2 regions of the Sphingomonas sp. CFBP 13706 genome follow, and region 1 is predicted to be linked to the other one. Evidence: riboswitches for the same ligand, from Rfam matches in the RefSeq annotation. Region 1 holds a riboswitch; the other holds the start of a gene.

Evidence for each region. Region 1 has a riboswitch for cobalamin ahead of IFS44_RS02270 (TonB-dependent receptor plug domain-containing protein). Riboswitches for the same ligand answer to the same signal wherever they lie in the genome.
Region 2: linked by a shared signal. The riboswitch ahead of IFS44_RS05195 (HoxN/HupN/NixA family nickel/cobalt transporter) and the one ahead of IFS44_RS02270 (TonB-dependent receptor plug domain-containing protein) in region 1 are both predicted to bind cobalamin.

The regions. Positions count from the first base shown of each region.
Region 1 covers NZ_JACYVM010000001.1:509,134-524,359, reverse strand. The annotation lists gene IFS44_RS02325 (malate synthase G) at 1-557, opposite strand, end outside; gene IFS44_RS02320 (LysR family transcriptional regulator) at 650-1,537, shown strand; gene IFS44_RS02315 (MarR family winged helix-turn-helix transcriptional regulator) at 1,492-1,989, opposite strand; gene hppD (4-hydroxyphenylpyruvate dioxygenase) at 2,078-3,148, shown strand; gene IFS44_RS02305 (Rieske (2Fe-2S) protein) at 3,165-3,596, shown strand; gene IFS44_RS02300 (isovaleryl-CoA dehydrogenase) at 3,665-4,831, shown strand; gene IFS44_RS02295 (carboxyl transferase domain-containing protein) at 4,863-6,464, shown strand; gene IFS44_RS02290 (hypothetical protein) at 6,469-6,954, shown strand; gene IFS44_RS02285 (acetyl/propionyl/methylcrotonyl-CoA carboxylase subunit alpha) at 6,951-8,786, shown strand; gene IFS44_RS02280 (MaoC family dehydratase) at 8,786-9,238, shown strand; gene IFS44_RS02275 (HpcH/HpaI aldolase/citrate lyase family protein) at 9,235-10,059, shown strand; cobalamin riboswitch at 10,118-10,350, shown strand; gene IFS44_RS02270 (TonB-dependent receptor plug domain-containing protein) at 10,533-12,491, shown strand; gene cobO (cob(I)yrinic acid a,c-diamide adenosyltransferase) at 12,491-13,090, shown strand; gene IFS44_RS02260 (ABC transporter substrate-binding protein) at 13,087-13,935, opposite strand; gene IFS44_RS02255 (FecCD family ABC transporter permease) at 14,003-14,998, shown strand; gene IFS44_RS02250 (ATP-binding cassette domain-containing protein) at 14,992-15,226, shown strand, end outside.
Region 2 covers NZ_JACYVM010000002.1:389,089-404,314, forward strand. The annotation lists gene gltX (glutamate--tRNA ligase) at 1-1,499, opposite strand, end outside; gene IFS44_RS05180 (ComEC/Rec2 family competence protein) at 1,519-3,726, shown strand; gene lexA (transcriptional repressor LexA) at 4,231-4,956, opposite strand; gene IFS44_RS05190 (molybdopterin molybdotransferase MoeA) at 5,025-6,209, opposite strand; cobalamin riboswitch at 6,447-6,659, shown strand; gene IFS44_RS05195 (HoxN/HupN/NixA family nickel/cobalt transporter) at 6,839-7,876, shown strand; cobalamin riboswitch at 8,037-8,253, shown strand; gene cobW (cobalamin biosynthesis protein CobW) at 8,391-9,440, shown strand; gene cobN (cobaltochelatase subunit CobN) at 9,446-12,739, shown strand; gene IFS44_RS05210 (cobalamin biosynthesis protein CobG) at 12,736-13,860, shown strand; gene IFS44_RS05215 (precorrin-8X methylmutase) at 13,860-14,489, shown strand; gene cobI (precorrin-2 C(20)-methyltransferase) at 14,486-15,226, shown strand, end outside.

The DNA of each region.
Region 1 (15,226 bases):
CCCGTCGCAAGCGGCACGCTGGAATCAAGGAACGCCTTGGCCCAGGCGATCACCTGTGCACCGCGGTCCGGATCATAGCCCCGACCGGACGGCGTTCCGGGGATCACGTCGGTGCCGTAGAGTGCGTCGTACAGGCTGCCCCAGCGCGCGTTTGCGGCGTTGAGGACGAACCGGGCGTTGAGGACCGGCACGACCAGCTGCGGGCCTGCCAGCCGTGCCACCTCGTCATCGACGCGGGTCGAGGTCGCCACAAACGGCGCAGGCTCCTCAACGAGATAACCGATCTCACGGAGGAAGCGCGCCTGGGCATCCGGATCGACGGGGCGGCCGCCAAGCGCGCTGTACCAGGCGTCGATCTTCGCTTGCAGCGCGTCGCGGTGGGCAAGCAGAGCGCGATTTTCAGGTGCGAAGCGGGCGTAGATGTCGGCCATTCCGGACCAGAAGGCGGACGGGTCGACTCCCGTGCCGGGCAGCGCCTGGTCATCGAGGAACCGTGCCAGCGGTGCGGCGACACGGAGCCCCGCCTTGTCTATCATGCCGTCAGACGTCGCGCTCATCGCTCTCTCCCTATCTGACGATCATTCTATACGACCGCCAGGCTGTTCGGTAGACGATCAAGTGTTGAAGCTGTCGATCACCGGGGGAATGAATGGATCCGGATGCCGCCTTGTTCGTCGACGTCGTCGCGGCCGGAAGCCTGAGCGGGGCTGCCCGCTTGCGCGGCATCTCCCCGGCGATGGTATCGAAACGGATCGTCCGGCTCGAGACGCGGCTCGGAGTGCGGCTGCTCAATCGTACGACGCGGCGGCTCGAGCCGACGGCGCGAGGGGAGCGGTATCACGCGGACATGGTCGCGATCCTTACCGCGATTCGGGAGGCCGAGGGGCGGGTCGGCGACCGGGCCGCCGGGCCGAGCGGTCCGCTCCGCGTCAGCGCGCCGACGTCTTTCGGGCGCTTGCATATCGCACCTAGGCTCAAGCCTTTTCTCGATGCGCATCCCGACATCGCGCTGGAACTGAACCTGTCCGACGGCTTTTCGGACCTGCTCGGCGAGGGTATCGACCTCGCGATCCGGATCGCGCCGACGGTCGAGCCGGGTTTTGACGCGCACCGGCTGGGCGACAGCCGCCGGGTCCTGTGCGCCGCACCCGCCTATCTCGAAATGGCGGGAATTCCCGGCAGCGCGGCGGCGCTGGGTGACCATCGGCTGCTCGCGGCGCGCGGGCAGATGCCGTGGCGGCTGACGGGGTCTGACGGCGATTTCACGATCGATGCCGCGAGCCACGTGCGCACGAATTCGAGCGAGGTCGTGAGAGAACTCGCGCTGTCGGGCGTGGGGATCGCGCTGCGGTCGCTGTGGGACGTCAGCAGTGATCTGGCGGCGGGGCGGCTCGTTCGCGTCCTGCCGGCGATCGAGGGGAGCGCGGATGTGGGGATCTTCGCGCTGCACCCGCGCGGTGCAGTGCCGTCGTCGGTCGTTGCACTGCTCGACTATTTGCGGACGCTGTGGACACCGTCACCGCCCTGGGCCGGCTGATCGAGCGCGCTGGTCACCGCGTCGATCCGGCGGAGCATCGCCGTGAATGCAGCGACTTCGGCCGGGTCGAACTGCGCAAAGATCCGCGCCTCCAGATCGCGCGCCTTGGGTGCGACCGCAGCGTAAAGCGTGCGACCGGCATCGCTGAGCATCAACAGGTGCGAGCGACGGTCGCTGGCATTGGCGCGCCGTTCGAGAAGGCCTCGCTCGACCAGCGCGATCGCCGCGCGGCTTACCGTAACCTTATCCATGCGCGTACGATGACCGATTTCCGCCTGCGTAATGCCGCCGGTTTCGGCGATGACGGCGACCAGCCGCCATTCGGGGATCGAGAGGCCGAACAGCGATTCATAGCTGCGCGCGATCGTGTCGCTGACGAGGTTCGACGTGAACGACAGCCGGAACGGGATGAAGTCGTCGAGCAGCAGTGGGCGGTCGGATGAAGCGGTCATGGCCCGGGATAGTATCAGTTGACACGATCTGCGTAAACGCGCAGTTGGTATCCAACGATACTATAAAGCTGTGAGAGGCTGTCGCATCATGGAGCATATGGACGTCAACCCGATGGGGTTGGATGGTTTCGAGTTCTGCGAGTTCACATCGCCCGATCCGGCGGCGATGGGCAAACAGTTCGAGCAATTGGGTTTCGTGCCCGCGTCCCGGCATCCGACCAAGGCAGTGACCCGCTACAAACAGGGTCGCATTAACCTTTTGCTCAACGCTGAACCGACGGGGCAGGCCGCGACGTTCCGCGCCGACCATGGTCCTTCGGCGAACGGCATGGCGTTCCGTGTTGCGGACGCCAAGGCGGCTTTCGACGCTGCGCTGGCACGGGGCGCGAAGGCGGCCGATGCGTCGCTCGGTGCGCTGGGCGACGAGAGCTACGCGCTGGAGGGGATCGGCGGATCGCTGCTCTATCTTGTTGACCGTCATGGCGGCGCTGGCAGCCTGTACGATGCCTGGGATCAAATCCCGGGCGCGGCGGAGGCCGAGGCGGAGAATTCGGTCGGTCTCGATCTGCTCGACCATCTCACGCACAACGTAAAACGCGGCCAGATGCGGACCTGGTCGACCTTTTACGGCCAGATTTTCGGGTTCGAAGAGCAAAAATATTTCGACATCAAGGGCAAGGCGACGGGCCTGTTCAGCCAGGCGATGATCGCGCCCGATCGCGCGATCCGGATCCCGCTGAACGAGAGCCAGGACGACCACAGCCAGATCGAGGAGTTCATCCGCGATTATAATGGCGAAGGCATCCAGCATCTCGCGCTGACCACCGACGATATCTACACGACCGTCGAGAAACTGCGCGCGCGCGGCGTGCGGCTGCAGGACACGATCGAGACCTATTACGAACTGGTCGACAAGCGCGTGCCGAACCATGGCGAGGATCTCGAGCGGCTGCGGCGCAACCGGATCCTGCTCGACGGCAATGTCGGTGAGGAGGGGCTGCTCCTCCAGATCTTCACCGAACCGCTGTTCGGGCCGATCTTTTTCGAGGTCATCCAGCGCAAGGGTAATGAGGGGTTCGGCAACGGCAACTTCCAGGCGCTGTACGAATCGATCGAACTCGACCAGATCCGGCGTGGGGTGATCACGGTCGACGCGTGACGACGTCATGACGGACATGCAGGGCGAGCCTAGCGACGGCAATGTCGTGAGCGATACTCCGTCGTCGGTGCGGCTGTTCGCCACGCCGGCCGGGATTGCGCTCGGGTCGATCGAGGCGATCGCACCCGGCCAGTCGAGAGGCTATGTCGTGCAGATGCGCGCGGGGCGGTTCCACGGTTTTGCGGTTCGGCGCGGTGACGGGGTCGTCGGCTATGTCGACCGCTGCCCGCACGCCGGACTGCCACTGGCGCGCACCCTCGACGACTATCTGAGCCCGAATGGCGACCTGATCGTCTGTGGGTGGCATTCCGCACTGTTCAGGATCGACGATGGCCGCTGCGTCGGCGGTCCCTGCATGGGGCAAGCGCTTGCGGTCTGGCCGATCACGGTCGTAGACGGCGTGATCACGACGCTTGGTGCGACAGCTGCGGTCTCTGACCCCCGCTGAGCATCGGGCGAGAACGGTGAAGAGAGCAGCCCGGCAAGCCACGGGAATAATACGGTAAGGAGAGTTTCGTGACGCCAGATTTCGACTTCGCGCTGGGCGAAGCCGCGGACATGATCCGCGACACGACGCAGCGTTTTGCGAAGGAGAAGATCACTCCGCTGGCTGCGAAGATCGATGCGGAGGATTGGTTTCCCCGCGAGCTCTGGCCGGCAATGGGCGAGCTGGGGCTTCACGGCATCACCGTCGAGGAAGAGTATGGCGGGCTCGGGCTCGGCTATCTCGAGCATGTCGTTGCGGTCGAGGAAGTATCGCGCGCATCGGCGTCGATCGGCTTGAGCTATGGCGCGCATTCCAACTTGTGCGTCAATCAGATCCGCCGCTGGGGCAATGCCGAGCAAAAGGCGAAATATCTGCCCAAGCTGGTGTCGGGCGAGCATGTCGGAAGCCTCGCGATGTCCGAAGCCGGGGCGGGATCCGACGTCGTGTCGATGAAGTTGAAGGCGGTGAAGACCGAGAGTGGCTATGTGCTGAACGGCACCAAGTTCTGGATCACCAACGCGGCCTATGCCGATACGCTCGTCGTCTATGCGAAGACGGGGGAGGGATCGAAGGGGATCACCGCCTTCCTGATCGAGAAGGACATGCCGGGATTCGCGATCGGGCAGAAGATCGACAAGATGGGCATGCGGGGATCCCCGACCGCCGAGCTTGTCTTCACCGATTGCCACGTGCCGTTCGACGCAGTGATGGGCCCGGAGAATGGCGGCGTCGGCGTGCTGATGTCGGGCCTCGACTATGAGCGCGCGGTGCTCGCGGGCATTCAGCTCGGCATCATGCAGGCCTGTCTCGACGTGGTCATCCCCTATGTCCGCGAACGCAGGCAGTTCGGGACCGCGATCGGGCAGTTCCAGCTGATCCAGGCGAAGGTCGCGGACATGTATGTCGCGTTGAGTTCTGCACGTGCCTATGTCTATGCCGTCGCGCGGTCCTGCGATGCGGGCAAGACGACGCGGTTCGACGCGGCGGGCGCGATCCTGCTGGCGAGCGAGAGCGCGGTGAAGGTCTCGCTGGAATCGATCCAGGCTCTGGGTGGCGCGGGCTATACCAAGGACTGGCCGGTCGAGCGCTACATGCGCGACGCCAAGCTGCTCGATATCGGCGCGGGGACGAACGAGATTCGCCGGATGCTGATCGGACGCGAACTGATCGGTGCCGCGCCCAAGGTGATGCAATGAGCGTGCTGATCAGGTCGCGGCGGGGTGAACGGTGAGCGGTCCCGTCCTCGATACGAAGGTGTCGGTCGACGCGGAGACGTTCCAGGCGAATGCGGCGCACAACCGCGCGCTCGCCCAGCGCCTGCGCGACGACGTTGCGCGCGTCGCGCTCGGCGGAGACGCCCGGTCGCGCGACCGGCACGTTGCGCGTGGCAAGCTGCTGCCGCGCGACCGGGTCGAGCGCTTGCTCGATCCGGGTTCGCCGTTCCTCGAGATCGGCCAGCTCGTCGCCAATGGGCTGTATGACGATGCGGTGCCCGGCGCGGGGGTGATTGCGGGGATCGGCCGCGTTGCCGGTCGGCAGTGCATGATCCTGTGCAACGATGCTACGGTGAAGGGGGGGACCTATTTTCCGCTGACCGTCAAGAAACACCTGCGAGCGCAGGAAATCGCACAGGAAAATCGGCTGCCCTGCATCTATCTCGTCGATAGTGGTGGGGCGAACCTTCCCCATCAGGCAGAGGTATTTCCCGATCGCGAGCATTTCGGCCGGATCTTCTACAACCAGGCGCAGATGTCGGCGTTGGGGATACCGCAGATCGCGTGTGTGATGGGGAGCTGCACTGCGGGCGGCGCCTATGTCCCGGCCATGTCCGACGAGACGATCATCGTCCGCGGGCAGGGCACGATCTTCCTCGCTGGGCCGCCGCTGGTCAAGGCGGCGACGGGCGAGGTGATTTCCGCGGAGGACCTCGGCGGCGCGGACACGCATGGACGGCGGTCGGGCGTCGTCGATCATGTCGCGGAATCGGACGACCACGCGCTGACGATCGTTCGCGACATCGTCTCGACCTTGCCGCCACAGGTCCCTGTCACGGTGAACCGGCAACCGGCGCGCCCGCCGAAATACGACGCTGAGGGGCTTTACGGTGTCGTGCCGTCCGATGTGCGCGCGCCCTATGACGTGCACGAAGTAATCGCACGGCTGGTCGATGGCAGCGAATTCCATGCGTTTAAGGCGCTCTATGGTACCTCGCTGGTGTGCGGGTTCGCGCATATCCACGGGCTCCCCGTTGCGATCCTCGCCAACAACGGCGTCCTGTTCAGCGAAAGCGCACAGAAGGGCGCGCATTTCATCGAGCTCGCCTGCCAGCGCAAGGTACCGCTCCTGTTCCTCCAGAACATCTCGGGCTTCATGGTTGGCGGGAAGTACGAGGCGGAAGGCATTGCCAAACATGGTGCAAAGCTCGTGACGGCAGTCGCCACCGCGACCGTGCCGAAGATCACAGTGCTGATCGGCGGCAGTTTCGGCGCCGGCAATTACGGCATGTGCGGACGCGCCTATTCGCCACGCTTCCTGTTCAGCTGGCCGAACAGCCGGATCAGCGTGATGGGCGGCGAACAGGCGGCCTCGGTCCTCGCCACCGTTCACCGCGACGCAGACGACTGGACGGCGGAGGAAGCCGAAGCGTTCAAGGTGCCGGTTCGTCAGAAATATGAGGACGAGGGGAATCCCTGGTACGCGACCGCGCGCCTGTGGGACGACGGGATCATTGATCCCGCGCAGACCCGTGACGTGCTCGGCCTCGCGCTCGCCGCGACGCTCAACGCTCCCATCGCCGAACGCCCCGCGTTCGGTGTGTTCAGGATGTAAGCCGATGATCCTGCTATCGTTGCTGCTGGCCGCGGGTCAGGTCACTCCGGTCCAGCCGATCGTCAAGGGCACCGGCTTGCCGCCAGCCGTGGTGACGGAGGAGGCCGGCGTCATGGTGCCGATCGACGCGATTTTGGCCGCGCTGGCCACCCGCGATGGCCAGGCACTGCTCGCACAGGTGCGCCCCGAGGGGGGGGCTACGGCCGTGGAAGAAAAGGCCGACGGCACGCGCATCATCCGCCGGACCGCCTGGTCCGACTTCGCCGCCGGTCTGAAGCCCGGGCCGGAGCGATATGCGGAACGCCTGACGGATCCCGCCGTGGATATCGATGGCGATATCGCGATGGTATGGTCGCCCTATGTCTTCATTATCGACGGCCGGGTCGCGCATTGCGGGACCGACCATTTCGACATGGTGCGCGAAGCGGGCCGGTGGAAGATCCTCAACATCACTTGGTCTAAGCGGACCACCGGATGCCCCGCGCAATGATCGAATCACTGCTCATCGCCAATCGTGGCGAGATCGCCTGCCGCATCATTCGCACGGCTCGGGCGTTGGGAATCCGCACGATCGCGGTCTATTCCGATGCCGATGCGGGCGCGCTGCATGTCCGGCACGCGGACGAGGCGGTGCATATCGGTGCGAGCCCGGCGCGCGAGAGCTATTTGGTCGGAGAGCAGATCATCGCCGCCGCGCTCGCCACCGGCGCTGAGGCTATTCATCCGGGGTACGGGTTCCTGTCCGAGAATGCGGACTTCGCGCAGGCCGTGCTCGACGCAGGGATCCTGTGGGTAGGCCCCGATCCCGACAGCATCCGCGCGATGGGGCTGAAGGATGCCGCAAAGCAGCGGATGATGGCGGCCGGCGTTCCGGTGACACCGGGCTATCTGGGGAAGGACCAGTCGCCCGATCGGCTCCAGCGCGAGGCGGATGCCATCGGCTACCCCGTCCTGATCAAGGCCGTTGCGGGCGGCGGCGGCAAGGGTATGCGCCGCGTCGATGCGTCCGCCGACTTTGCCGACGCGCTCGCTTCGTGCCAGCGCGAAGCTTCCGCTTCGTTCGGCAATACCGACGTGCTGATCGAGAAATATATCCTGTCACCGCGGCATATCGAGGTGCAGGTGTTCGGCGATCGGCAAGGCAACGTCGTCCATCTGTTCGAACGTGACTGTTCGTTGCAGCGCCGGCATCAGAAGGTGATCGAGGAGGCCCCGGCGCCCGGCATGGATGATACGACGCGCGCGGCGATCTGCGCGGCGGCGGTGCGCGCGGCACAGGCCGTGAACTATGTCGGCGCGGGTACGATCGAGTTCATCGCCGATGCGAGCGAAGGCCTGCGCGCCGATCGGATCTGGTTCATGGAAATGAACACCCGGTTGCAGGTCGAGCATCCCGTCACCGAGGAAATCACCGGACAGGACCTTGTCGAGTGGCAGCTGCGGATTGCCAGCGGCGAGGCGTTGCCGCTGCAGCAGCATGATCTTGCGATCCGCGGCTGGGCGATCGAGGCCCGGCTCTATGCGGAGGATCCCGCCAAGGGTTTCCTGCCGTCGATCGGGCGGCTCGAGGCGTTCGATCTGGGTGATGCGACGCGGGTCGATACGGGTGTCGAACAGGGGGCGGACATCTCGCCTTATTATGACCCGATGATCGCCAAGGTGATTGCCTGGGGCGACACGCGTGAAGCCGCGCGCGAGACGTTGGCGGAGGCGCTGGACAAGGCGGTCGTCTGGCCAGTCCGGTCAAATGCGGGGTTTCTCGTCCAGGCGCTCGACCATCCGGAATTTGTCGCGGGAACGCTCGATACCGGGCTGATAGCCCGCGAAGGTGCGGCGCTGATGCCCCCGGCGCAGCCCAGCGAGGAAGCGCTGATCGAGGCCGCGCACACGCTCGTACGCGTCGAACCGATGGCGGGCTTTCGCCTCAACGCGGCACCTTTGAAGACGGCGCGGTTCCTGCTCGACGACGACATCGTGACGATCGATCTCGACGGTCGCGGCGTCCATGAACCAGTCGATGCCGCCCTCGTTTCCGATGCCGGGCAGACCTGGCAGTTGCGGCCCTGGCGTGCGTCTGGCGCGGCGATGGGGGCGGCAGCGGATGGCGCGATCTTATCACCGATGCCGGGACGGATCATCGCGGTCGACGTAGCTATCGGGGACCATGTCGCAAAGGGGCAGAAGCTCGTGACGCTGGAGGCGATGAAGATGGAGCATTCGCTCATCGCGCCGTTCGACGGGACGGTTGCCGAACTGACCGCGATCGAAGGCGGGCAGGTGAGCGATGGCATGGTGCTCGCGCGTATCGAGAAGGATGACTGATGGCCGGCCGCTATTTCGACCGATGGGCAGTCGGCGACCGGATCGTCCATGAGATCCGCCGCACCGTCACGGAGACGGACAACCTCCTGTTTTCGACGATGACGCACAATCCGCAGCCGCTGCACCTCGATGCGGAGGCGGCGAAGGCGAGCGAATTCGGCCAGATCCTCGTCAACGGCACCTTCACCTTCGCGCTGATGGTCGGCCTGTCGGTTGGCGACACGACGCTCGGGACGCTCGTCGCCAATCTCGGTTACGACAAGCTCGTGCATCCGAAACCCGTCTTCATCGGCGACACGATGCGCGCCGAGACCGAGGTCGCCGAGCTCAAGCCCAGCCGGTCGCGCCCGAACGCCGGGATCGTCACATTCATGCACCAGCTGATCAACCAGCGTGACGAGATCGTCTGTCAGTGCCTTCGCTCGGCACTGCTGCTGCGGACGCCGGCATGAGGTTGCGCTCGCTGCTGTTCGTGCCCGCAGACCGGCCCGAGCGTTTTGCGAAGGCCGCAGCGAGCGGGGCCGATGCCATCATCCTCGATCTGGAGGATTCGGTCTCGCTCTCCCGCAAGGCTGTTGCCCGCGAGGCGGTCCGGGCCGCGTTGCAGGACCACACCGACGTCGTGCGGATGGTCCGGATCAATCCCGTCGACTCGGGGTGGCTGGACGACGATATCGCTGCGGCGAGGGGCGCCGATGCGATCATGCTGCCCAAGGCGACCGGACCCGCGACCGTCCTCGCGCTGGTCGAGGCTTATGGCGATGACTGTCCGCCGATCCTGCCGATCGCGACCGAAGTGCCCGCCGCGATCTTCACATTGGGCGAATATGCGCGGGTCAACGACCGGTTATGCGGCCTGACCTGGGGCGCCGAGGACCTGCCCGCGGCGATCGGCGCGGCGACCAGTCGGGAGGACGACGGGTCCTATACCGATCCCTATAAGCTCGTACGATCACTGCTGCTGTTCGGCGCGCATGCGACGGACGTCGCGGCGATCGAAACGGTCTATCCAGCAATCGCGGACATTGACGGGCTGGCAGCCTATGCCGCGCGCGGCAGCCGCGACGGCTTTACCGGCATGATGGCGATTCATCCGTCGCAGGTCGCCACGATCAACGCCGCGTTCACGCCGGATGCGGCGAGCGTTGCACGTGCGCACGCCGTCGTCGCAGCGTTTGCGGCGGCTCCCGAGGCCGGCGCGCTGCAGCTCGATGGGCGGATGATCGATGCGCCGCACTTGCGTCAGGCGCGGGCGATCCTCGCGCGACTCTAGGCCCATTGGCGACGGGTATTTTCTGCGCTACCGTCGCCTTGCGAAACCGGTGAAGGCCGGCGTCGCAGATCGCGTCGGTGCCCCTCGGGGCTTCAAAGGGAATGCGGTGCGGGAGGCGAGCCTCCTCATGCCGCGGCTCTCCCTGCAACTGTAAGCGGTGAGCGCGGTGCGCATGTTCCTTCGTCACGAGGGGACGACCACTAGGCCTGAGCGAAAGCGCAGGGCTCGGGAAGGTCGCGTACCGGGCGTCGACCCGCGAGCCAGGAGACCTGCCGGCGCTCGGTCGCTCTTGCCATGGTCCAGGGGATGGCCGCGGCACGGTACTCCGTCTGAGCGACGAACCATGCGGCGGGGGCCGCATCGGTGCGCGTGGCGGGTGCGGTTCGGCGTACACCCCAAGCGTTGCGCCGGCCGTCCGGATCATCGGACGGCAGGCCCCGGCTGGTCGCTCGTGACGCCGGGGGTATCGTTTCATGACCAGAATTTTCGTTTCGCTTGCGGCGCTCGCGACCGCCACGGCCTTTGCATCGCCGGCTGCGGCCGAGCCCGATCCGGTTACTGCGCCGACGGGCGAGGCGGCAGCGGGTGGCGCCGAGCTGGTGATTACCGCATCAAGGTCGGGGGACGCTGTTCCCGCCGATCAGCTCGGGGCGTCGGTGACGGTGCTCGACGCAGCGACGCTCGACCAGCGGCAGACGCGGATCGTGTCCGACGTGCTGCGCGACGTCCCCGGACTGGCGGTCAGCCGGACCGGCGCGGTCGGGGGGACGACGCAGGTCCGGATCCGCGGGTCGGAGGGCAATCACGTGCTGGTGCTGATCGACGGGATCGAAGTGTCCGATCCCTATCAGGGCGAATATGATTTCGGCACACTGATTGCCGACGAGGCGGCACGGGTCGAGGTGCTGCGCGGCCAACAATCGGCGCTGTACGGGTCCGACGCGATCGGCGGCGTCATCCAGTATCTCACGCCGAGCGGCGCGGAGGCCCCGGGCGTATCACTGCGGGCCGAAGGGGGATCGTTCGGCACGTTTTCTGGAGGCGCCCGGGTCGCGGGCGTGGCGGGCAATCTCGATTACGCGCTGTCGAGCTCGACCTACCTCACCGACGGCACGCCGACCGCACGGGGCGGATCGCGCGACATCGGCGCGAAGAGCGTCGGCGCGACGGGCAAGCTCAGCTGGTCGCCGACCGACATGCTGAAGGTCACGGGCGTCGGGCGCTATAGCTATACCGATGCCGACAGCAACGACACGGCATTGAGCGGCCCGCAGTTCGGCACGATCGTCGATACGCCCGGCGCGCGCAGCACGGTGGAAGCCTATTACGGGCTTCTCCGCGCCGAGTTGGCGCTGGCGGATGGCCGCTGGACGAATGCGCTCAGCGGCCAGTTTGCCGATACGACACGCCGGGCGCTGGTCGACGATGCCTTGAGCTTTGGCAACAAGGCACGACGGTACAAGGGATCGTTCGAAAGCGCCTTCCGGTTCGGCACCGATCGCATCCGGCATCGGCTGACCGCCGCAGTCGATGTCGAGCGTGAGGAATTCCAGACGCTTAGTCCGGTCCCTTCAGAGTTCGTCTTCACCGGACGGCGGCACACTGACAATGTTGGGATCGTGGGACAGTATGACGTCGTGATCGACGATGCGCTCGCGATCGGCGGATCGGTGCGGCGCGACGAGAATAACCGGTTCGATGACACCACCACCTATCGCGCGCAGGCGAGCTACCGGTTCGCGACCGGAACGCGGGTGCGCGGCGCCTACGGTACCGGCGTGAAGAACCCCGGCTATTTCGATCTCTTCGGCTATTCCGACGGTCGCTACATCGGCAATCCGAACCTCACGCCCGAAAAGTCAAAGGGGTGGGAAGCCGGGGTCGAACAGGCTTTCGGGGGGGATCGTGCGACGATCGGCGCGACCTATTTCGACAGTCGGCTGAAGAACGAGATCTTCACTACCTATCCTGCCCCCGACTTCGTCGCGACGCCCGGCAACCGCGATACGCGGTCGACGCAGCATGGCGTCGAAGTGTTCGCCACAGCCCGACCGATCGCACAACTGCGCTTCGACCTCGCCTATACCTATCTGAAGGCGCGCGAGGACGGGGGCGTGGAGATCCGGCGCCCCAACCATATCGGCAGCGTCAACATGACCGCATTCAGCCGCGACGAGCGCGCCTCGGCGACCCTCACCGTCCGGTATAATGGCCGGCAGCAGGACGATGCCTATACCGATCCGAGCTATGTCCCTGTCCGCGTTTCGCTCCAGGAATATGTCCTCGTCAACCTGAACGCGGCGTACAAGCTGACGCCCCGGCTATCGGTCTTCGGTCGGGTCGAAAACCTGTTCGACGAGCGGTACGAGGAGGTGTTCAGCTATGTTGGCCAGGGGCGCGGCGCCTATGCCGGCGTGAAGGCAGCATTCTGATGCGGAGCGAGGCGGAGCACACGGCGCGGATGGCCAAGAAGAAGGTCGTCCAGGACAAGATCGTCGCGGCCAAGACGATCGAGAAGGGCCTGCTGATGGTCCACACCGGACCGGGCAAGGGCAAGACCACCGCGGCGCTTGGCATGGCGGTGCGGATGATGGGGCATGGGCGAAAGGTCGGGATCGTACAGTTCGTCAAGGGTGCGATGACGACCGGCGAGAAGGTCATCTTTGACGCCTTTCCCGATCTGGTCGAATTCAAGCCGATGGGCGAGGGCTTTACCTGGGATACGCAAGATCGGGCCCGCGATATCGCGGTGGCGCGCGAAGGGTGGGACGAGGTCCGCCGAATGATCCTCGACCCGAGCTATGCGATGGTCATCGCCGACGAGATCAACATCGTCCTGCGCTATGACTATCTGCCACTCGACGAGGTGCTTGCGGGGTTCGCGGCGCGACCGGCGATGACGCATGTCGTGGCGACGGGACGCAACGCGCCCGAGGCGTTGATTGCCGCGGCGGATCTCGTCACCGAGATGGGGCAGGTCAAGCATCCGTTCCGGGGCGGGGTCAAGGCCCAGGCCGGCGTTGAGTTCTAACGGTCGCGGCGAGGAACGGTCGGACGCGGCGTGCGCAACTGCGCTGCGAGGCTTCGCGCGGCCAGCACATAGGCGGGACCTCCGCAGACGGTCCACGCCTCGGGGATGCGCAGACGGGGAATCCCGTCGAGAATCGGATGATGCAGCATTTCGGTGCCCTGATCGGTCACGTGGTCGGTGGCGCTTTCGACTATGAGATAGTCCGGGCGTGCGAGCGCCATCTGTTCAAGCGACAGTTGCGATAGTGCCGGTTTGCCGAGCCGGGTCGCGAGATTGGCAAGCCCGAGACGCTGCATCAGTTCGTCGACGAGCGTGCCGGTACCGGTCAGGAAACCCCGACGCTGATAATAGGCTGCCGTACGACCAACTCCCGGCGCGCGCGGCAATTGTGCAAGCGCGGTGTCCATCCGGCGGATCAGCGTTTCGCCGCGATCGCGGTGGCCGATGGCCGCGGCAACCTGACGGACTTGCAACACGATCGCGGCATAGCTGTCCGCGGGGGGCAGATCGAGCGTATCGACGTGCCGTCCGGCCAGCACGGCCGTGACCGTCTGGCGTCGGAACGGCGAGGCGATGACCAGATCGGGACGCAGCATCAGCACGTCTTCTGCGCTGCCGCGGCTGACGGGCATGGTACGCGCGGCGTTGGCGGCAGCGGACATGTTCGGATCGCGCGCGAACCGGGTCAGTGCGACGATCTGTGCGGGGTCGGCGAGCGCCAGAAGATATTGGTCCGCGCACAGGTTGAGCGAGACGATACGCCGCGGCGGTCTAGGCGCCGCCGCCGCGGCAGGTGCGCCGGCGGCGGCGATCATCAGGATGGTCAGGAGACGGCGGCCGCGCATGCGCAAAGCCCTGCCGCAGCGGCCGCTTATGCGCTAGGCGGAAATCGATGCGGTGGGATCTGGCACTATGGAACGCGTGACGCGTGCGCGATTGGTCGGTGGCCTCGCGCTGCTTGCGCTGTTGGCCGGCGCCGCGTCGGTCGCGGTGGGTAGCGCGGCGATCCCGCTGGCGCATGTCGTGCGGGCGCTCAGCGGGCAGGGCGATCCGATCGAACGCGCCATCCTGTTCGAACTTCGTCTGCCGCGCGCGATCCTCGGGCTGGCGGTCGGCGCGATGCTGGGGCTTTCGGGTGCCGCGCTGCAGGGGTTCCTGCGCAATCCGTTGGCCGAGCCATCGGTGCTGGGTGCGTCGAACGGCGCATCGCTGGGCGCGGTGATCGCGCTGTATTTCGGGCTGGCGGAGCTTTACCCGGCGATGCTGCCGATTGTGGCGATCGCCGGGGCGTTCGCGGCGCTGGGGTTGCTGTTCGTGCTGTCGGCGGGGTCGCAAAGCGCCTTGTCACTGATCCTCGCGGGGATCGCGGTCGGAACGCTGGCCGTCGCGGGGGTCAGTCTTGCGCTCAACCTGTCCCCGAACCCGTTTGCGGCGATGGAGATCATGACCTGGTTGCTCGGGTCGCTCGAAGACCGGTCGTTCAGCCATGTCGCGCTGGCGCTGCCCTGTATCACACTCGGCATGGTGCTGGTCGCCTGGGACAGCCATGCGCTCGACGCGCTGACGCTTGGCGAGGATGGCGCGCGCGCGCTCGGCGTCGATCTGCGTCGGACGCGCGTTCGGATGCTGGTCGGGGTGGCGATCGGGGTCGGCGGCGCAGTCGCGGTATCGGGCGCGATCGGGTTCATCGGCCTGATCGTCCCGCATCTCGTCCGGCCGATGACAGATCGTTCGCCGTCGGCGATCCTGCTGCCCTCCGCACTGGGCGGGGCCGCATTGCTCACCTTTGCCGACGTGCTGGTCCGGGTGATCCCGACGTCGAACGAACTCAAGCTCGGGGTCGTCACCGCGTTTCTCGGCGTGCCGGTGTTCCTCGTCCACCTCATGCGCGAGCGGCGGCTGTGGTAGCCCTCTCCGCGGACCGCCTCAACGTCCGCCGTGCACGGCGGGTCGTGGTCGACGATGTCAGCTTCGCAGCAGAGGGCGGCGCGCTCATCGGGATCGTCGGCCCCAATGGGGCGGGCAAATCGACGCTGGTTCAGGCGCTGCTCGGGCTGGTTCCCGCTACTGGGGAGATCCTGCTCGACGGGGTTCCGCTGGCGGAGCGCTCGCGACGCGAGATTGCGCAGACGGTCG
Region 2 (15,226 bases), on a different contig from region 1:
GCCATCCGGTCGGCGATCCGACCGAGGCTCTCGTCACGCCCGAGCAGGTCGAGCACATCGAATATTCCCGGCGACGTCTTGCGACCGGTCAGCGCGGCGCGAAGGGGTTGTGCAACCTGCCCGAGCTTTAGGCTTCGCGCTTCGGCCACGCGCCGTACCGCGCCTTCGAGCGCTTCCGTATCCCACTTGTCGAGCGCGTCAAGTTCAGCATGCGCGTTCGTCAGAATCGCACTCGCTTCACCCTGCAAAAGGCTCGCTGCGGCGTCATCCATCGCCAAAGGTCGCTGGCTGAACAGGAAATTCGAACCTTCGGCGAGTTCGTTCAGGTTCGCTGCACGTGGCTTCAGGACCGGCATGGCGCGAGTCAGAAGGTCGAGTCCGCCATCGGGCAGGGCATGGCCGAGCCGATCGGCGGCGAGCTGGGCCAGACGCGCGTCATCGGCCTCGCGAATATAGTGGCCGTTCAGATTCTCGAGCTTCTTCAGGTCGAAGCGCGAGGGCGACTTGCCGACGCCCGACAGGTCGAACCACTCGACCGCCTGTTCGCGGCTGATGATCTCGTCGTCACCGTGCCCCCAGCCGAGCCGCAGCAGGTAATTGTCGAACGCCTCGGGCAGGATGCCCATCTCGTCGCGATACGCCTCGATGCCGACGGCGCCGTGACGCTTGGACAGCTTGGCACCATCGGGGCCGTGGATCAGCGGGATGTGCGCATAGATCGGATCGGGCCAGCCGCCCTCGATCGCGTCCATCGCGCGGTAGATCGGCAGCTGCCGGAACGCGTTGTTGAGATGATCGTCACCGCGGATGACGTGGGTAACGCCCATGTCGTGATCGTCGACGACGACCGCGAGCATGTATGTCGGCGTGCCGTCCGAACGGAGGAGGACGAGATCGTCGATTTCCTCGTTGCGGACCGTCACCGATCCCTGGACGCGATCCTCGATCGTGACCGCACCTTCCTGCGGCGCGCGCAGGCGGACGACATGGGGAAGATCGGGGGCCTCGCTTGCCGGACGGTCGCGCCACGGGCTGCGGATGCGGAGCGGCTTCTTGGCCGCCTGCGCCTCCGCGCGCATCGCCGCGATCTCGTCATTGGTCATGTAGCAGCGATAGGCGTGGCCGGCCTCGACCATCTGGTGCGCGACGCGGGCGTGGCGATCGGCGCCGGCGAACTGCATGACGACGTCGCCGTCCCAGTCGATCCCCAGCCAGCGCATGCCGTCGATGATCGCGTCGATCGCCGGCTGGGTCGACCGCACGCGGTCGGTATCCTCGATACGCAGCAGGAATTTGCCGCCGTTCGCCTTGGCGAACAGCCAGTTGAACAACGCCGTGCGTGCGCCGCCAAGATGCAGGAACCCCGTCGGCGACGGAGCGAAACGAGTAACCACGGGTGCGGCCGAAACGACGGCATCCGTATCAGATATTGCGCCCAACCGCGGGTGCTCCCAGACTGTAGAAACGATGGCCGGATCAGCCGTCGCCGCCTCTAGCATGCGTCCCCGGCGGCGACAAATGGGCGTGCCGCCCTGGATGGCGGAGCCGGGCCGGGCGATCGAACGCTGGCTGGAGGCGGAGCGCGATCAGCTCATAACCTGGTTGCCGGTCGGGCTTGGCGGCGGCATCGCACTGTGGTTCGTGCTGCCCGATCCCGCGGCATGGGGCACCGCGATCCTGGTGCTGGTCGCTGGCGGGTTGGCCGGACTTGCGGCGGGGCGCGGCGGGCGCGCGGCGCGGATGCTCGCGATCGGCGCGATTGCGGCGGCGCTCGGCATCGGGCTGATCTGGGTACGATCGGACCGGGTGGCGGCACCGGTGCTCGCGGGGCCGACATTCGTGCAGCTGTCCGCGCGGGTCGAGACGATCGAACCGCTCGTCGCGCGTCGGCTGGTGCGGTTGACGGTGCGGCCGGTCGGGCCGGGGCAGGACGCCGATGGCGCGCCGGTTGCGTTGCCCGGCCGCGTCCGCATCAACCTGGCAGAGGCGGATGCGCCGGCGACGCTCGCGATCGGCGCGACCATAAAGCTTCGCGCGCGACTCATGCCGCCGCCCTTGCCGGCGGTGCCCGGCGCCTATGACTTTGCGCGCGTCGCTTGGTTCGGCGCGATCGGCGCGACGGGGCGGGGCTTTTCGCCTGTGGTGGTAGCAGAGCCGGGCCGCGGCGGCGCTGGAGTCCGGGTGGCGCTGTCGCGGCATATCGTCGCGCAGCTTGACGGGAGCGCGGGCGGGATCGCGGCGGCGCTGGCGACCGGCGACGTCGGCGCGATCAGCGACGCGGATGCGGAGGCGATGCGCCGCGCCGGGCTGGCGCATCTCCTTTCGGTAAGCGGCCTCCACATCACCGCGGCGGTCGCCGCGACGATGCTGATCGTGATGCGGCTGCTGGCGCTCAGCCCATGGCTCGCGCTGCACACGCGACTGCCACTGATCGCCGCGCTTGCCGGTGCCGCAGCGGCGATCGGCTACACCGTGCTGACGGGCAGCCAGGTGCCGACGATCCGCTCCTGCGTCGCGGCGTTGCTGGTGCTGGTCGCGCTGGCGATGGGGCGCGAGGCGATGACGTTGCGGCTCGTCGCGACGGGAGCGATCGCGGTGATGCTCGCGCTGCCCGAATCGCTCGCCGGGCCGAGCTTCCAATTGTCGTTCGCCGCGATCACCGCGATCATCGCGCTGCACGAGCATCCCGTCGTCCGTGCCACGTTCACGCCGCATGACGAGGGCCGCAGCAGACGCCTGTTGCGCGGCGCCGCGTCGCTGCTGCTGACCGGGCTCGTTGTCGAGGCGGCGCTGATGCCGATCGCGGTTTATCATTTCCACAAGGCCGGGCTGTACGGCGCGGTCGCCAATATCGTCGCGATCCCGCTGACCACGTTTGTCGTGATGCCGTTCGAGGCGCTGGCGCTGCTGCTCGACACGATCGGGATTGGCGCGCCCGCCTGGTGGCTGGTCCAGCATGCGCTCGACGCGCTGCTGTGGCTCGCGCGAGGCGTGGCGCATGCACCGGGCGCGGTCCGCGCGCTGCCGGCGGTTCCCGATGGGGCGTTTGCCTTGATGGTCGGCGGCGGTGTGTGGATCGCGTTGTGGCGGACACAGTGGCGACGGATCGGGATCCTGCCCTTGGCGATTGGCGCGATCTGGGCGCTGACGACGCCGTCACCCGATATACTGGTCACGGGCGATGGTCGCCATGTCGCGGTCCGGACCGCCGCCGGGCTCGCGCTGCTTCGCGATCGGGCGGGGGATTATGTCCGCGATACACTGGCGGAGAATGGCGGGGTCGATGGTGAGCCGCTGCTGCTCGCGGATCAGCCCGACGCGCGGTGCAGCCGCGACCTGTGCCTGACCGATGTCGTCGCGCGGGGGCGGGCGTGGCGTGTGCTGGCAACGCGGAGCGTTTACCGGGTGCCGATCGCGGAGATGGTTGCCGCCTGCCGGCGCGCGGACATCGTCATCAGCGAGCGCGGGCTGCCGCGCGATTGTACGCCGCGATGGCTGAAGCTCGATCGATCGGTGCTCGCGCGGACCGGGGGGATCGCGTTGACGTTGACCACGGGGCGGATGGTGACGGTACTCAATCCGGGGGATCGGCACCCGTGGCGCGATCCGCCGACGCTGGCGCGGCCAGCGCGTCGGTTCGGGGCGGGGGGCGATCAGCGCGGGATGGCCGGGGGTGCGGCGTCGGTCCGGTTTCGGGTGCCGGCTCGGGGGTGGTCAGAGCGATAGGCCGCGACCGGAGTGTCGGGTCAGGATTTCGCGAAGGTGTGGCCACCGGTTCGGGAAGCCGCGGTTCAGGAGCGCGGACGATGATGCTTGGCCGTTGGTCAGCGCGTCGGATCGACATCTCTGTCAGTCCGTAGTTTCGACGAGACGTATTTCGCGCCAACCGTCATCCAGGCTGCGATTAGAGCCCAAGGTCACGAGGATTGCGTGCCGGGCTCTCGATCCTGACTTTCGTCAGGATGACGGGGGAGGTGGGACGGGGGCTTGCTGGTTTAATGCGCGTGCGACCTGCCTCCACCGTTGGCTTCGTCCGGGTATTCGGGACGGTGGCCAACGTTGGAGCTGGATTATGCCGGTCTTATGCAAAGCAAGCTGCTACTAAGTCCGCCAATATTCGACGCTTGTCGGCGGCGCGCTTTTCGTGGCGATGTCATTGGTCGCGGCCCACTGAACGCCACGCCAGCCGGTTGCGCGGCGGTGATGACCGCCAGCGCTCCCCGGCATTCGTCAGTCGTAGCGGCGCAGGATACCCGACAGCTTGCCCTGAACCCGGACCTGTGCGGGCGCATAACGCTGGGGGTCATAGGCACGGTTGGCGGGGTCAAGCCGGACCATCGCGCCTTCGCGGCGAAAATATTTAAGCGTCGCTTCGCTGTCCTCGATCAGCGCGACGACGATTTCGCCGTCGCGTGCGATTTCCGTGCGGCGGATCAGCGCGTAATCGCCATCAAGGATGCCGGCTTCGACCATCGAGTCCCCCGAAACCTCCAGCGCATAATGCTCGCCGGTGCCAAGCAGTGCGGCCGGAACGGCCAGCATCGAACTGCCTTCAAAGGCTTCGATTGGGACGCCGGCGGCGATCCGGCCGTGCAGCGGGATCTCGACGACGTCGTTCGCCGCGATGCGATCGGGCGACGCGGGCGTGGCGCTGGCCGTGTTCGGCGCAGATACGGTGTCGGCCGATGCCGCCACCTTCGGCCCCGACTTCGCCGCCGTCTGCCCTGTTGCAGACTCGGGACGCTCGGGCATCCGCAGCACTTCGAGCGCGCGCGCCCGGTTGGGCAGGCGCCGGATGAAGTTGCGCTCCTCAAGCGCGCTGATCAGACGGTGTACGCCCGATTTCGATTTCAGGTCGAGCGCGTCCTTCATCTCCTCGAACGAGGGCGACACGCCCGTCTCGGCGAGGCGGTCATTGATGAAGCAGACAAGCTCGTGCTGCTTGCGCGTGAGCATAACGGTTCTCCGTCCGGAACAGACGAGGAACTTCTATGGAACACTTGCAGCTTCGTCAAGCGGTGACGTCACGCGATGACGAGGATTTCCGCCGAGTCGCCCGCCCTTGCCGCAGGCGCGTCGCCGTCGCGGACGATCAGGCAGGACGAGCGGGCGAGCGTCAGCAGCATCGAGCTGTCCTGGATGGTCGAGGCATAGGCGCGACCCTCGCGCAGTTCGGCGCGCATATAGTCGGTCCGCGACTGGTTGGGCGGAAGATCCTCGCCGAGCAGCGCGTGCGTCGTCTGCGGCAGGGGATCGCGCGCGCCGAGCATGTGCGCGACCACGGGGCGGACGAAGAGGATGGCGGTGACGAAGGCGGAGACCGGGTTGCCAGGTAGGCCGAGCAGCATCGTCCGGCCAAGCGCGCCCGCCATCATCGGCTTGCCCGGGCGCAGCGCGATCCGCCAAAAGTCGATGCTGCCGCCCGCCGCCTCGATTGCGGGGCGGACGAGATCGTGATCGCCGACCGACGCGCCCCCCGTGGTTACCAGCAGATCGGCGTCGACCCCGGCAAAGGCGTCACGCAGCGTGTCGAGCCGGTCGGGGAGGATTCCGAGATCGATAATGTCGACGGGCAGGTCGGCGAGCATCGCGGCGAGCATGATGCCGTTTGATTCCGGTAGCAGGACGGGGTCGCTGGTCGAGCCGGGCGGAACGAGCTCGTCCCCCGTCGCGGCGACCGCGACGCGCAGCCGGCGGCCGACCGACAGCGTGCCGTGTCCGCCGGTCGCAGCGACCGCGATGCGCGCGGGCGTCAGCCGATCGCCGGCCGCGATCAGCCGCGTGCCGGTCGCGAAGTCGAGCCCCTTGCGGCGTGTGTTGCGGCCTTCAAAGGCGGGGCCTTCGCCGTCGAGCATCAGCCGGTCGCCGTCGCGCGCGGCCTCTTCCTGAACAAGGACGGTATCAGCGCCGGGCGGCATCGCCGCGCCGGTGAAGATGCGCGTCGCCTCGCCCGGGGCGAGCGTGCCGGCGAAGGGGCGGCCGGCCGCGCTCTCGCCGATGACGGTCCAGGGGCCGGGCAGATCGGCGTAGCGGATCGCATAGCCGTCCATCGCCGAAAGGTCGGTCGCAGGCTGGGTGCGGCGGGCGAGAATGTCCTCCGCCGCCCAGCGACCCATCGCGGAGCGCAGCGGCACGGTTTCGGCCGGCACGCGCGATGCCATGGCGAAGAGGCGGGACTGGGCTTCGGCGACGGGGACGAGAGGGCGCATGCGGGCTCCGTTCAGCGGGGCGATGAAGGTCTGCGCTGCTCGCACGAATGCCGCGGGGCGGAAAGCGGGCAACGCCGCGACCGGCGGGAGGCCGGTCGGTCACGTGGTCAACGTACGAGGTGCGGCAGACGTTGCGGTGAGATGGGACGACATGCCCTGCGTTGCGTCGCACGCAAATCCTGTCGTCAGCGCAGGCAAAACGCGCTAGCCCTATGGCGCAGGTCCGACGCAAGCCGGATCCGCACAGATCGCGTCGGTGCCCCTCGGGGCTTGAATGGGAATGCGGTGCGGGGTTCGCCCCAAGACCGCAGCTGTCCCTGCAACTGTAAGCGGCGAGCGACACGCACGCGCCCCCTGCGACGGGGGCAGCCACTGGGCCGATGGCCTGGGAAGGTGTGCGTCGAGCCTTGACCCGCGAGCCAGGAGACCTGCCGGCGTCTGGTCGCTCTTGTCCCGGTCCAGGGGGTGGCCGAGGCACGGTGAACGCCGTCTGAGCGACGACCATGCGGCGGGGGCCGCATCGGCGACGCATGCCGGCCGCTCAGGGCGTCCGGTCGGCGCGCGTCCCGGTCGTTCGCGGCAGGCCCCCGTCCTCGTCGGACGCCGGGGATGTGCCAATGACCAAGATCATGACCGGGCGGACCGCCGGTCGTTCGACGCGACACCGGATCGGCTGGATGTTCGCGATGCTGGTGGCGGCCAATATCGCCGCCTGGGGATGGGCGTTCGCGCTGTTCCAGGCGCAGCCATTGATGCTGGGCACCGCGATGCTCGCCTGGGGGCTGGGCCTGCGCCATGCGGTCGACGCCGATCATATCGCGGCGATCGACAATGTGACGCGCAAGCTGATGCAGGACGGGCAACGGCCGATCGGGGTCGGCTTCTGGTTCGCGGTCGGCCATTCGGGGATCGTCCTGATCGCCGCGGTCGCCATCGCGCTGACCGCGAGTGCGCTGGCGCAGTTCGAGGCGTTCAAGCAGGCGGGCGGGGTGATCGCGACGCTGATATCCGCGCTGTTCCTGTTCACGATCGCGGCGATGAACTTGATCATCCTGCGATCGGTGTGGCGGACCTTCGCCCATGTCCGCGGCGGGGGGCGCTATGTCGAGGAGGATCTCGACCTGCTGCTCGGCAATCGCGGGCTGCTCGCGCGGCTGTTCCGGCCGATGTTCCGGCTGGTCACGCGCAGCTGGCACATGGCGCCGCTCGGCTTCCTGTTCGGGCTGGGGTTCGACACCGCCACCGAAGTCGCGATCCTCGGCCTGTCGGCGAGCCAGGCCGCGGACGGGCTGTCGATCGGCACGGTGCTGGTGCTGCCCGTGCTGTTCGCGACCGGCATGGCGCTGGTCGACAGTGCCGACGGGGTGGTGATGCTTGGCGCGTATGAATGGGCGTTCGTGAAGCCGATCCGCAAGCTGTATTACAACATCACGATCACGCTGATCTCGGCGATCGTCGCGATCGCGATCGGCGGGATCGAGACGCTCGCGCTGCTGGCGTCGAAGCTGGGCCTGAGCGGGGGCGTGTGGGACGTTGCTTCGGCGCTGGGCGAGAATTTCAACGGGCTGGGCTTTGCGATCATCGCGCTGTTCGTGGCGTGCTGGGTACTGAGTTTCGCGATCTACCGGTGGAAGCGGTTCGACGAGATCGAGGTGGTGCGGGAATAACAAGCAGCGTCGTCATCCCGGGCTCGACCCGGGACCCAGGGCCAGGCAGCGCATTACGCGTGGCTCTGGGTCCTGACTTTCGTCCGGATGACGGAGGTGAGGTGCATTGGCACCGTCCCCAAACTCCTCTAAACACAACCCCGAGGTTTGGTTCTACCGAACCTCAACAGATCGCGCCGGTGCCCTTCGGGGCTTGAATGGGAATGCGGTGCGGGAGCTTTGCCTCCCAATGCCGCGGCTGTCCCTGCAACTGTAAGCGGTGAGCGAGACGCACAGGCCCCCGATGCGGGGGCAGCCACTGGGTCACGGGACCTGGGAAGGCGTGCATCGAGCTTCGACCCGCGAGCCAGGAGACCTGCCAGCGTCATGGTCGCTCTTGCCTTGATCCAGGGGATGGTCGCGGCACGGTACTCCGTCTGAGCGACGAACGCGTGCGGCCGTCAGGTCGTGCGCGCGTGTGGCTGCGGGCGTGCGTCCGTCCGTGGCTGTCGTTCCGACGCCCGGAGAGTATCGCATGACCGACCCCCAGCCGACCCTGGTCAAGATTCCCGTTACCATCGTCACCGGATTCCTCGGCGCGGGCAAGACCACGCTGATCAGTCATCTGATCCGCAATGCCGGCGGCCGGCGGCTCGCGGTGATCGTCAACGAATTCGGCACGCTTGGTATCGACGGCGACATCTTGAAGGGGTGCGCGATCCCCGATTGCCCGGCCGAAAATGTCGTCGAGCTCGCCAATGGCTGCATCTGCTGCACCGTCGCGGACGATTTCATCCCGACCGTCGAGACGTTGCTCGCGCTCGACCCGCGGCCCGACCATATCCTGATTGAGACATCGGGGCTCGCCCTGCCCAAGCCTTTGCTCAAGGCGTTCGACTGGCCCGCGATCCGGTCGCGGATCACGGTCGACGGGGTGATCGCGCTGGCCGATGCGGAAGCGGTCGCCGCGGGGCGGTTCGCGCCCGACCTCGCCGCGATCGAGGCGCAGCGTCGCGTCGATCCGAGCGTCGATCACGAGACGCCGCTGGCCGAGGTGTTCGAGGACCAACTCGCCTGTGCCGATCTGGTGCTGCTGACCAAGGCGGATCTGGCAGGCGAGGCGGGGATCACCGCGGCGCGCGCGGTGATCGCGGCGGAATCCGCGCGCGTGCTGCCGGTGATCGCGCTGACCGACGGGGTGATCGATCCGCGTGTCGTGCTGGGGCTGAACGCGGCGGCGGAGGACGACATCGCCGCGCGGCCGTCGCATCATGATGGCGCGGACGATCACGAGCATGACGATTTCGACAGCATGATCGTCGAGCTTGGCGAGATCGCGGAGCCGGCGGCGCTCGCCGCGCGGATCGAGACGCTGGCGCGCGACGCCGACATCCTGCGCGTGAAGGGCTATGCCGCGGTGACGGGCAAGCCGATGCGGCTGCTGGTGCAGGCGGTCGGTGCGCGGGTGCGGACGCAATATGACCGGCCGTGGCGCGCCGACGAGGCGCGGCAGACGCGGCTGGTGGTGATCGCCGAGCATGACCGGATCGACCCTGCAAGGATCCGGGCCGCGCTTCAGGGCTGACGGCGATGCACGTCGTCTTCCGCGAAAGCCACGGGCTGGAGGAGAGCGCGGTCCCGCAGGACCTCGCGCAGAGCCCGGCGGACCTCGTCGTCCTGTCCTTTTCGGACGGGGATCTCGGCGCGTTCGCGGCCGGGTGGCGGCGTGCGGCGGCGAGTGGAAGCCCGCTGCCGTCGCTCAGGCTCGCCAACCTGTCCGCGCTCGCGCATCCGCTGTCGGTCGATACCTATGTCGAGCGGACGCTGGCGGGGGGTGAAGGCGCGAAGGGGATCGTGATCCGGCTGATCGGCGGGCGGTCCTACTGGTCTTATGGGTTGCAGCAGGTCGAGGCACTGGCGCGGGCGCGGGGGATCGCGCTGGCGGTGCTGCCTGCGGACGGGCGGATCGACGCGCGGCTCGATGCGGCGTCGACGGTGCCGGTGTCGACGCTGCGCCGGCTCGCCGCCTTGTGCGACGATGGCGGCGCGGTCGCGGCGCAAGCCGCGCTGGCGCAGATGGCGCTGGCGGCGGGGCTCTATGCCGGGCCGGTCGCGGGGGTGAAGACGGTCCCCGAGGTCGGCGGGTGGCAGCCGCGGGATGGTGTGACGTGCCCCGCGGCGTTCGCGATGACCGCGACGCGGCCGCGAATCCTGCTGATCTTCTACCGCTCCTACCTGACCGCCGCGGATCTGGACCCGATCGAGGCGCTGCATGCCGGGCTGGGTGCGGCGGGGTTCGACGTCGTCGGGCTGTTCGCGCCGTCGCTGAAGGCGCCGGGCGCGGCGGGGTGGCTGGCGCGTTGGGTCGTCGCGCTCGCCCCGGCGGCGATCGTCAACGCGACCGCCTTTTCCGGCCGCGGCGCGGACGACAGCTCGCCGCTCGACGGGGCGGGGGTGCCGGTGTTCCAGGTCGCGCTGGCGACGTCGGACCGCGCCGCCTGGGGGGGGTCGACGCGCGGGTTGTCCCCCGCCGACCTGGCGATGCACGTCGTCCTGCCCGAGGTCGACGGACGGCTGTTCGCGGGCGTCGCAAGCTTCAAGGAGGACGGCGTCCGCGACGACGCTCTCGGCTATGCGCGGCGCGAGCACCGGGCCGATCCCGAGCGGATCGCCGCAATCGTCGCGCGCGTCACCGCGTGGGTGCGGCTGGCGGAGCGCCCGGTCGCGGAGCAGCGACCCGCGGTCGTGCTGTCGACCTATCCGGGCAAGGACTATCAGATGGCGCATGCGGTCGGGCTCGACGCGCTGGCGTCCGCGGACGCGATCGTCGAGGATCTGGCGGCGGCGGGCTATGCGACCGGCGGCGCGGCGCCGCAAGCGCTGGCCGAGGCGCTGGCGACGGGGCGGATCGCGTGGCCGGTCGCGGCGTATCGTGCGGCGCTTGGGGGCTTGCCGGCCGTGTTGCGCGATGCGCTCGAGGAAGGCTGGGGCGCGCCCGAGGACGATCCGGCCTGTATCGACGGCGCGTTCGAGTTCGCGGGCGTCGAGCGGGGGGGCGTGGTGATCGCGCTCCAGCCCGAACGCGGGCGCAGCGCGGCGCGGGTCGGGGAGTATCACGACCTGTCGCGCTGTCCCCGTCATGCCTATGTCGCCTTCTATCTGTGGCTGCACGCGCGGGGGAGTGATGCGCTGATCCATGTCGGCGCGCACGGGACGCTCGAATGGCTGCCGGGCAAGGCGGTCGCGCTGTCGGGAGAATGCTGGCCCGAGGCGCTGACCGGGGCGATGCCGGTGCTCTATCCGTTCATCGTCAACGATCCGGGCGAGGCGGCACAGGCACGGCGGCGTATCGGCGCGGTGACGATCGGCCATGTCCCGCCGCCGGCCGCGACGACGCGCAGCGGCGCGGGGCTGGGGCGGCTCGAATCGTTGCTCGACGAGTTTTCGACCGCCGACGGGCTCGACCCCGCGCGCCGCGACCGGCTGCAGCGCGACATCGCCGACGAGGCGCGCGCGACCGGGCTGGCGGCGACGCTGCGGCTCGACGAGTCGACGAGCCAGGCGGAGGCGATCACCCGGATCGACACGTTCGTGTGCGACGTGAAGGAGAGCCAGTTCGGCGACGGGCTGCACGTTTATGGGCGTGGCGAACAGGGCGAGGCCGAGCGCGACGGGCTGCTGAGCGCGTTGCGGGGCAGGCGGATCGCCGCGGGGCCGTCGGGGTCGCCGTGGCGCGGACGCAGCGACGTCCTGCCGACCGGGCGAAACCTGTATGCGACCGACGCGCGCGCGGTGCCGTCGCGCGCGGCGCATGCGCAGGGCGTGCGGCTGGCCGACGAGCTGGTCCGCCGGCATCTGCAGGATGAGGGCGACTATCCGCGCGCGCTGGTCGTTGACCTGTGGGCGTCGGCGACGATGCGGACCGCGGGCGAGGAGTTTGCGATGGCGCTCCATTTGCTAGGCGCGGAACCGGTCTGGGATCACGCGTCGGACCGCGTCACGGGGGTCGAGATCCTGCCGTTGGCCAGGCTCGACCGGCCGCGGATCGACGTGACGCTGCGTGTGTCGGGGCTGTTCCGCGATGCGTTTCCCGCGCTCGGCCAGATGTTCGGGCAGGCGGTGCGCGCGCTGGCGCTGCGCGACGAGCCCAGCGACTGGAATCCGTTCGTCGGCGCTGCCGTCGGTGCGCGGGTCTATGGGCCCGAGCCGGGTCGCTACGGGCTGGGTCTTGGTGATGCGGGCGAGACGTACGGCGAGGCGGCGCGGGCGGCGGCGGGGGCGGCATGGCTGGCGGCGTCGTGCCACGCGCTCGACGGGGCGGGCGATGACGGTGCGACGCGGTCCGATCCGGCGGGTATCCGCGACCGGGTCGCCGCCGCCGACGCGTTCGTCCATGTTCAGGACCTGCCCGAAACCGACCTGTTGCTCGCCGCGGATTATGCCGCGCACGAGGCGGGGTTCGCGGCGGCGCAGGCGGTTGCCGGGGGTAAGGGCGCGGCGCTGTATCATCTCGATGCGCGCGATCCGGAACGGCTGCGTGCGCGGTCGCTCGACGAGGAAATTGCGCGGGTCGTTCATGCGCGGGCGGCGAACCCGGCCTGGGTCGAGGGGATGATGCGGCACGGGTTTCGCGGGGGCGCGGAGATCGCCGCGACGCTCGACCATATGGCGATGTTCGCGCAGCTGGCGCGGGTGGTGTCGCCCGCGCTGATCGACCTCTATTATGACGCGACATTGGGGCGCGACGCGGTGCGCGCGTTTCTGGAACGCGCCAACCCCGCGGCGCTGGCGGCGATGACCGCGCGGTTCGCGGCGCTGCACGCGGCCGGGCTGTGGCCGACGCGGCGCAATTCGATCCTCGCGCAGCTTGCGCTGCCGGCATGAGCGCGTTCGTCGTCAAGGGATGGTGCCCCGATGCGTGGCGGCCGATGGCGGCGGGCGACGGGCTGCTGGTGCGGATCCGCCCGCCGCTCGGCCGGCTGACGCGCGCGCAGACACTCGCGCTGTGTGATGCGGCAATGGCGTGGGGAAATGGCGAGATTGACGTGACCAGCCGCGCGAACCTGCAGATCCGCGGTGTGACCGAGGCGGGATGGCGGGGGCTGGTCGAGGCGTTGCTGGCGGTCGGGCTGATCGACCCCGATCCGGAGCGCGAGGCGCGCGGCGCGATGCTGGTCGCGCCCGACTGGCGGGACGGGGACGATACGCAGCATATCGCCACCGCGTTGCGCGAGCGGCTGTCCGACCTGCCGGTGCTGCCTGGCAAGGTTGGTTTTGCGATTGATGCGGGCGCTGCGCCGGTGCTGACCTGCGCGCCCGCCGATTTCCGGGTCGAGCGTGCGGCGGACGGCAGGCTGCTGGTGCGCGGCGAGGGGCGCGCGGCGGGGGTGGGCGTGACGCGCGACACCGCAGTCGACGCACTGATCGCGCTGGCACGGTGGTTCGTCGACAGCGGCGGTGCGGCGGCGGGGCGGATGGCGCGCCACGCAGCGGCCGTGCCGGGGCCCGCGACCTTGGTTCCCGCGCCCACCGCGCCACCGCCCGAAGCCGGGGCGCATCCGCTGGGCGCGGCGGTCGCGCTCGGCTTCGGGCGGATCGCGGCAGTCGAGTTGCGCGACCGGATCGCCGCAGACCCGGTCACGGCAATCCGCGTGACGCCGTGGCGGATGCTGATCCTCGAAGGCGGGGTGGCGGATGGCGCGCGCGACCGCAGCGCCGTGCGCGCCGGGGTCGACGCCTGTGTCGGCGCGCCCGCCTGTCCGCAGGCGAGCGCCGCGACGCGCGACCTCGCGCGGCGGCTGGCACCGCTGGTCGCTGGCAGCCTGCACGTGTCGGGATGCGCCAAGGGCTGCGCGCGTGCGAGGCCTGCGGACGTGGTGCTGACCGGGCGCGACGGGCGGTTCGATCTTGCCCTGCACGCACGCGCGGGCGCGCCGCCGCTGCTCGGCGCGCTCGAACCCGCTCAGATTATCGCCCATTTCTCCCAGCCGTCCGGAGCCGCCTGATGCCCTATGCCTATGAGACCGACGGGGCCGCGATCTATCGCCAGTCGTTCGCGATGATCCGTGCCGAGGCGGATCTGGCGCGGTTCGAAGCCGAGGAGGAGCCGGTCGCGGTGCGGATGATCCACGCTGCGGGGCTGGTCGCGCTGGCCAAGGATATCCGCTTTTCGCCTGGGTTCGCGCGTGCTGCGCGCGCGGCGTTGCGGGCGGGCGCGCCGATCCTGTGCGATGCGCGGATGGTGACCGAGGGGATCACGCGCGCGCGCCTGCCGGCGGACAATGCGGTGATCTGTACGCTGCACACGCCCGAGACGGTCGCGGTGGCGAGAGAAATGGCGACGACGCGCTCGGCCGCGGCGCTGGAGTTCTGGCGGCCGCATCTAGCGGGTGCGGTGGTGGCGATCGGCAATGCCCCGACTGCGCTGTTCCACCTGCTCAATATGCTGGAGGATCCCGATTGTCCGCGGCCCGCGGCGATCATCGGCTGTCCGGTGGGTTTCGTCGGAGCGGTCGAATCGAAGGATGCGCTGTGGGCGGCGCAGCCGGTGCCGTGCGTGATCGTCGAGGGGCGGTTGGGCGGCAGCGCGATCACCGTCGCGGCGATCAACGCGCTCGCGAGCGCGGCGGAATGATCGGCGTGGCGGAGCCCTCCGCGACCTTGGTGCCGCCGCCGGGGCAGGCGGTGGTGACGGGCACGATCCACGGCGTCGGATTGGGGCCGGGCGCGTGCGACCTGATGAGCGTGCGCGCTGATCGGCTGGTGCGCGGCGCGCGGCACGTTGCCTATTTCCGCAAGGCGGGGCGGCCGGGGCAGGCGCGGCGGATCGTCGAGGGGATGTTGCGCGACGACGTGATCGAATATCCGATGGAATATCCCGTCACCACCGAGATCGCATTGTCCGATCCGCGCTACAACGACCGGCTGTCGGGCTTTTACGCGGGGTGCATCGATCACCTCGCGGCGCTGGCGCTGGGCGGCGAGGACGTGGTGGTGCTGTGCGAGGGCGACCCGTTCTTCTACGGATCGTTCATGCATCTCTATACGCGGTTGCAGGGGGTCGCGCCGGTCGCGGTCGTCCCCGGCATCACCGGCATGTCGGGCGCCTGGACCGCGAGCGGCGCGCCGATCACCTGGGGCGACGACGTGCTGACGGTGGTGATGGGGACGCTGCCCGAGGCGGATCTGGTGCGGCGGATCCGCGACACCGATGCGCTGGTGGTGATGAAGATCGGCCGCCACCTCGCCAAGCTGCGCCGCGCGGTCGCCGCCGCGGGGCGCGAGGAGGCGGCGTGGCTGGTCGAATATGCGGCGATGGCGGAGCAGCGGGTCACGCGGCTGTGCGAGGCGGATGCGGTTACGCCCTATTTC